2 regions of the Mesorhizobium sp. P2_D6 genome follow, and region 1 is predicted to be linked to the other one. Evidence: predicted binding sites of a transcription regulator. Region 1 holds the regulator's gene; the other holds the start of a gene.
The links. The regulator PhoB, encoded in region 1, activates phosphate uptake and scavenging genes when phosphate is short. The targets are predictions, from matches to a motif close to TGTCATNNANCTGTCAT.

Region 1 (3,384 bases):
CCGTGCGATGGTGATTTCGGCCGTGCGCCGGGCCGGCCAGCCGTCGCGGACCGAGATTGCGGCGACCACCGGCCTCAGCCATTCGACCATATCGGCGATCTCGTCTGATCTGATTCAAGAAGGCATCCTGGCCGAGAGCAAACCCGGCGAGACGGGTGCGCTGAAGCGCGGCCGGCCGCAGGTCGGCCTTGGCCTCAATCCGGAAGCGGCGGCGGTGATGACCGTGGTGCTGTCGCTGAACTTCCTCTCCGTCACCGTCATCGACTATGCCGGCCATGTGGTCGCCGAGGAGCAGCGCCGGCTGGACACGCTGACCATGCCGCGCGACGAGCTGATCGGCGAATGCACGGCAATCGTGCGGCGGCGGCTCGAGGATCCCGATCTTGATGTTCAGAGCATCGCCCGCATTGCCATGGGCATCCAGGGCATCACCGATTCGCAGGCGCGCGCCATGCTGTGGTCGCCTATCACGCCGCTGACCGACATTGCCTTCGCCGACATACTGGAAGCGGAATTCGGCATTCCGGCCACCATGGAAAACGACTGCAACATGATGGCGGTGGCGCTGCAATGGCGCCAGCCTGAGCGCTACCGCGACAATTTCATCGCCATCCTGCTCTCGCATGGCATCGGCATGGGGCTGGTGCTGAAGGGCGAATTGTTCACCGGCACCCATTCCTCGGGCGGCGAGTTCGGCCACATGATCCACCGGCCCGGCGGCGCGCTGTGCCGTTGCGGGCGGCGCGGCTGCGTGGAGGCCTATGCCGGCAACTACGCCATCTGGCGCAGCGCCAAAATGATGAGCGAGGATGCCGAACCGGTCGATGTCGGCGACGCCGACATGCGGGCGCTCGCCGCACGTGCCCGCGAGACCGACGGCCCCGAGCGCGAAGCCTACCGCAAAGCCGGCGAGGCGCTTGGCTTCGGCCTCGGCAGCCTGTTCGCGCTGATCGATCCAGCACCTGTCGCCATGGTCGGAGTCAGCGCCGCCGCGTTCGATCTGATCGAACCGGCATTGCGCGAAGCGATTGCTCAGACTGCCGGCGGCCAGCACTCGAAATCGATCTCCTTCGACACCGAGCCCAACGAACTGCCGCTGATCCGCGAAGGCTGCGCCATGCGCGCGCTCAGCTTCGTCGACCAGGAGATTTTCGCACCGGGGATTCAGGCGAAAGCGGGCAAGCATGTCGCCTGAGGGGCCGGCAACAGCGCGGCGCGCCTAATCTTCCCGGATAGCGTAGCCGGCGCCGCGGATGGTGCGGATGACGTCGGGCATGCGGCCATTGTTGACCGCCTTGCGCAGTCGGCCGACATGCACGTCGACCGTGCGCTCGTCGATATAGATCGTCTCGCCCCAGACATTGTCGAGCAGCTGGCTGCGCGAGAACACGCGGCCGGGATGGCGCATCATGAATTCGAGCAGGCGGAACTCGGTCGGTCCGAGCCTGATTTCGCTCTTCTTGCGGTAGACGCGGTGCGATTCACGGTCGAGCACGATGTCGCCGACCTTGAGCACGCTGGACAGCACTTCCGGCTTGGCGCGGCGCAGCAACGCTTTCACGCGCGCCATGAATTCCGGTGTCGAGAACGGCTTGACCAGATAGTCGTCGGCGCCGGTGGACAGGCCACGCACGCGGTCGCTCTCCTCGCCACGCGCGGTCAGCATGATGATCGGCAGCCGTTCGGTCTCGGGCCGCATGCGCAGCCGGCGGCAGAGCTCGATGCCGGACACCGCCGGCACCATCCAGTCGAGCACCAGAAGGTCGGGCACATTTTCCTGCAGCCGAATTTCGGCCTCGTCGCCGCGCGTCACCACCTCGACCTGGTAGCCTTCGGATTCGAGGTTGTAGCGGAGAAGCACGCCCAGCGGCTCCTCGTCCTCCACGACCATGATGCGTGGCGCGATCATCAGCAGTTCACCCTTGTCAGGCCGAAGTGGCCATCGCCGTCTCGTCCTGCTTCGGGCGATTGGCGGGCAATTGCTGGCCGGTCAGCACATAATACGCATTTTCAGCGATGTTGGTGACATGATCACCGATGCGCTCCAGATTCTTGGCGCAGAACAGGAGATGCGTGCAGGCGGTGATGTTGCGCGGGTCTTCCATCATGTAGGTCAAGAGTTCACGAAACACCGACGTGTATTTGACGTCGACACGTTCGTCCTCATTCCTGAGTTTCGCCAGGGCTGCGGCATCCGCGGCGGCATATTCCTCGACCACCCCTTGCACCTGGATCAGCACCAGCTGCGCCATCGCATCGATGGAATGCGAGAGGTCGCGCGGCGTGACGCTGAGGCCCACAGTGCCAACGCGCTTGGCGATGTTCTTAGCGAGATCGCCGATGCGCTCGAGGTCGCCGGCCATGCGGATCGAGCCGACCACGGCACGCAGATCGTTGGCCATCGGCTGGCGCTTGGCGATGAGCGTGATGGCGCGATCGTCGAGTTCCCGCTGGCGCGCGTCCATGATGGCGTCGTCGGAAACGACACGTTGCGCCAACGCATTGTCGGAATTGAGCAGCGCTTTTGTCGAGCCGCTGACCATCGACCCGGCCAGATCGCCCATGTCGCGGATCAGCTTGCTGATCTGGCCCAACTCTTCATCGAAGGAGGCGACGGTATGTTCACCCATGATCGTGGTCCTCGTGCCTGAAAATTCAACCGCTGGACGGCTCAGCCGAAGCGGCCGGTAATGTAGTCCTGGGTGCGCTTGTCGTCGGGATTGGTGAACATCTTGTCGGTGGCGCCCTCCTCGACCAGGTAGCCGAGGTGGAACATCGCCGTGCGCTGCGACACGCGCGCCGCCTGCTGCATCGAGTGGGTGACGATGACGATCGTGTAATTCTGGCGCAGCTCGTCGATCAGCTCCTCGACGCGTGCGGTGGCAATCGGGTCGAGTGCCGAGCAGGGTTCGTCCATCAGGATTACTTCCGGCGACACCGCAATGGCGCGCGCGATGCACAGGCGCTGCTGCTGGCCGCCGGACAGGCCGGTGCCGGGCTCCTGCAGGCGGTCCTTGACCTCGTTCCAGATCGCCGCCTTCTTCAAGCTCGACTCGACGATCTGGTCCATGTCGGACTTGCGCTTGGCTAGGCCATGGATGCGCGGGCCGTAGGCAACGTTCTCGTAGATCGACTTCGGGAACGGATTGGGCTTCTGGAACACCATGCCGACGCGAGCCCTGAGTTCGACGACGTCGATGTTCTTGTCATAGATGTCATCCTCGTCGAGCGTGATCTTGCCGGTCACCCGCGCCGAATCGATGGTGTCGTTCATGCGGTTGAGGCAGCGCAGGAAGGTCGACTTGCCGCAGCCGGACGGGCCGATCAGCGCCGTCACCTGGTTCTGGCGGACGTCGAGATTGACGTCGAACAGCGCCTGCTTCT
Region 2 (3,384 bases), on a different contig from region 1:
CCGTCACCGGCTTCGACATCGATGAGGCGCGTTTTGCAGCGTTGCTCGATTATATCGACGCGAGCTTCCAGCAAGGGCCGGACGGCCCCATCGTCATCGAGAATGCCGCGTATTCGAGGTTCGACCGCTTTTTTGAGGCGAACGGCCATTTCAACGCGCTGGTCGGCTGCAACACCTGGACGGCGGCGGGTCTGCGCACCGCCGGTCTGCGCACCGGCTGGTGGAACCCGCTACCGGCCTCGCTCCGCCTGTCGATGCGGCTGTATAACTAGGCGAAAACAGCATCCCGGTGGCGTCGAGCTAGCACCTGATGATTTTCTGCGGCTCCCAGCCATAGAGCCAGTCGAGATCGGCCGCGAGCTTGTCGGGCGAGCGCATGGCCAGAAACAGGTTGCGGGCGACAGCCACCGGGCCGGCGGCATGCCAGGCCAACCGGTTGACGGCACCGCGACGTGCGGCTTTGGCGACACGCGGCCGCCGCAGGTTTTCCCAGATCTGAAAACTCCTTGCCGGATCGGCAGGGAAATCGGCAATGACGTCAGCCAGCGTCACGGCATCTTCGATCGCCATGGCCGCGCCTTGCGCTGCAAACGGCGTCATCGCATGCGCGGCGTCGCCAATCAGGGCGATGCCTTGCGAGCTTGTCCACCGCTGCTGGACGACCGTATGGATCGGAAAGGCCGTCCAGGGACCGGCCAGCGCTACAAGCCTGGCGAGGTCCGGCGCTGTGCCGCGCGTGGCGCCGTCGAGAACAGCTGGGTCGGCATGGCCCGACCAGCCTTCGGCAATACGCTCGCCCTTGGTGAAGGCCGCGAGATTGAAGGCGCGGCCGTTGCTGACGGGATAGGCGACCATGTGGAAGCCGGGATGCAGGAAGGTGGTGACACAGTCGTCAGCGGCGATGGCGGTAAAGGCTTCTCCGGCGGCGCTCTCAACCGCGACCGTTGCCCGCCAGGCGAGTTCACCCGAAAAACGGCTTTTGCCGAAGCCTGCGAGTTGCGCCCGGACCGACGACCAGACACCGTCGGCGCCGACCAGGAGCCGGCCGCTTGCTTCGATCGCGCGGCCATCCGCTTCGGCGGTCACGGCAACATCTGACGCATTGACGGCGATGCTGTTGACGCGTGCACCCGTGACAAGCTCAATTCCCGGCCGCTCAGCCACCTGCGCCAGCAGTGCCGCCTGCAGATCGGCGCGGTGGGCGACGAGATAGGGCGCCTGCCAGCGCGCTTCGGCGGCTTGCCCGAGCGGCACCCGCGCCAGTTCGCGCAGCGTCCCGGCATCCTTGAGCACCACCGCTTCCGGCCGCAAGGCCGCCGGCAGCAGGCGCTCAAGCACGCCGAGCTTTCGAAGAATGCGTGTTGCGTTGGGCGAAAGCTGGATGCCGGCGCCGGCGGCTTCGAGGCGCGACGCCTGTTCGAACAGCCTTACCGCATATCCGCGTTCGGCAAAGGCAAGGGCAGCCGTCAACCCGGCGACGCCAGCCCCGGCGATTATGACCTGCCGGGCCTGTGTGTCCTGCATCGGGCTTGCCGCGACAGGATCAGGCGGCCTGGTCGATGTAAATGCAGCCGGCCGGCACCGTTTCAGTCGCCTTCAGCTTCGCCGAATAGCGGTAGAGCGTCGAGCAATAGGGGCAGACCTTTTCATTGTCGTCGCCCATGTCGAGGAAGACATGCGGATGATCGAAGGGCGGGTTGGCGCCGGTGCACATGAATTCCCTGACACCGATGTCGATCGCCGGATGGCCGGCATCGTTCTGGAAATGGGGAATGGAACCGCCTGCCATCGTCGTCTCCTTAACGCAGTCTCGTCTGCATCTGGATCATAACAGCTCTCTTTGCAAGATCGATGAAATGAAACTGTCGCAAAAGGCTGGCAGAGGATAAGTTGAGCCGGTTAAGCGCATGACCGGGAAGTCGAGCGATTCCGCGACGGATCATGCGTCACAAAGACATGGTAGAGCGTCCATGGCCATCTCGGCATTTGCGGCGCTTCAAAAGGAACGGTTGCGGGCAGGAAACCATGAATGAACTGAAGCCGGTGCTGAACGAATTCATCAATATCGAGGCGGCAAGCCCCGAGGGCGGCAATCCCGACCGTTTCGTCAACCGTGAATTCTCCTGGCTGCAGTTCAACCGGCGCGTTCTCGAGGAATCGCAGAACGAACACCACCCGCTACTCGAACGGGTCCGTTTCCTGTCGATCTCGGCCGCCAATCTCGATGAATTCTTCATGGTCCGCGTCGCCGGTCTTGCCGGCCAGGTTCGCGAAGGTATCGCGCTCAAGAGCCCCGACGGGCGCACGCCCGAGCAGCAGCTCGAACAGCTTTTGCGCGAGGTCGAGCGGCTGCAGGAGGACCAGCAGAACAGCCTGTCGGCGCTGATGCTGCTGCTCAACAAGGAAGGTATTGAGAGCATCACCCGCGATGCACTGACCAAGGATGAGAAGGTCTGGCTGGAAGATCATTTCCAGGATCAGGTCTTCCCGGTGCTGACCCCGCTGTCGATCGACCCGGCGCATCCGTTTCCGTTCATTCCCAACCTCGGCTTCTCCATGGCGCTGCAATTGCGCCATCGCAAGAATGGCGAGGAGATGAGTGCGCTTCTGCGCCTGCCGGTGGCGCTGAAGCGCTTCATCCGTCTGCCGGACCGCAAGCAGCATGTTCGCTTCATTCCGCTCGAGGAGGCGGTCGGCCTCTATATCGGCAAGCTGTTCCCCGGCTATGAGGTCAAGGGCTCCGGCACCTTCCGCATCATCCGCGACAGCGATATCGAGGTCGAGGAGGAGTCGGAGGATCTTGTGCGCCTGTTCGAGACGGCGCTGAAGCGCCGCCGCCGCGGTTCGGTCATCCGCATCGAATTCGACAAGTCGATGCCCGGCGAATTGCGCGAGTTCGTTGCCGGCGAGCTTGGCGTCTCTTCGAGCCGCATCAGCGTTCTGACCGGCCCGCTGGCGCTCAGCCAGATTTCGGAGATCGTCTCCGTGCCGCGCGACGACCTCAAATTCAGGCCCTACAATCCGCGCTTTCCCGAGCGAATCCGTGAACATGGCGGCGATTGTTTCGCGGCCATCCGCGAGAAGGACATCGTCGTCCACCACCCCTACGAATCCTTCGACGTGGTGGTGCAGTTCCTGCGCCAGGCGATGGCCGACCCGGAAGTGGTGGCAATCAAGCAGACACTCTATCGCACCTCCAACGACAGCCCGATCGTGCGTGCGCTGGTCGATGCGGCCGAGGCCGGCAAGTCGGTGACCGCTCTGGTCGAGCTCAAGGCGCGCTTCGACGAGGAAGCCAACATCCGCTGGGCGCGCGACCTCGAGCGCGCCGGCGTCCAGGTCGTGTTCGGCTTCCTCGAGTTGAAGACCCATGCGAAAATGTCG

Region 2: a site for PhoB is predicted at 1,853-1,869, ahead of AC1D1L_RS29095 (RNA degradosome polyphosphate kinase). Genes of this name have one in related genera too.

The regions. Positions count from the first base shown of each region.
Region 1 is NZ_JBFUEG010000018.1:17,290-20,673, reverse strand. Features, by position in the region: gene AC1D1L_RS27450 (ROK family protein) at 1-1,195, shown strand, start outside; gene phoB (phosphate regulon transcriptional regulator PhoB) at 1,220-1,909, opposite strand; gene phoU (phosphate signaling complex protein PhoU) at 1,926-2,630, opposite strand; gene pstB (phosphate ABC transporter ATP-binding protein PstB) at 2,672-3,384, opposite strand, start outside.
Region 2 is NZ_JBFUEG010000021.1:25,895-29,278, reverse strand. Features, by position in the region: gene AC1D1L_RS29110 (TIGR02117 family protein) at 1-272, shown strand, start outside; gene AC1D1L_RS29105 (FAD-dependent monooxygenase) at 301-1,524, opposite strand; gene AC1D1L_RS29100 (zinc-finger domain-containing protein) at 1,544-1,789, opposite strand; gene AC1D1L_RS29095 (RNA degradosome polyphosphate kinase) at 2,026-3,384, shown strand, end outside.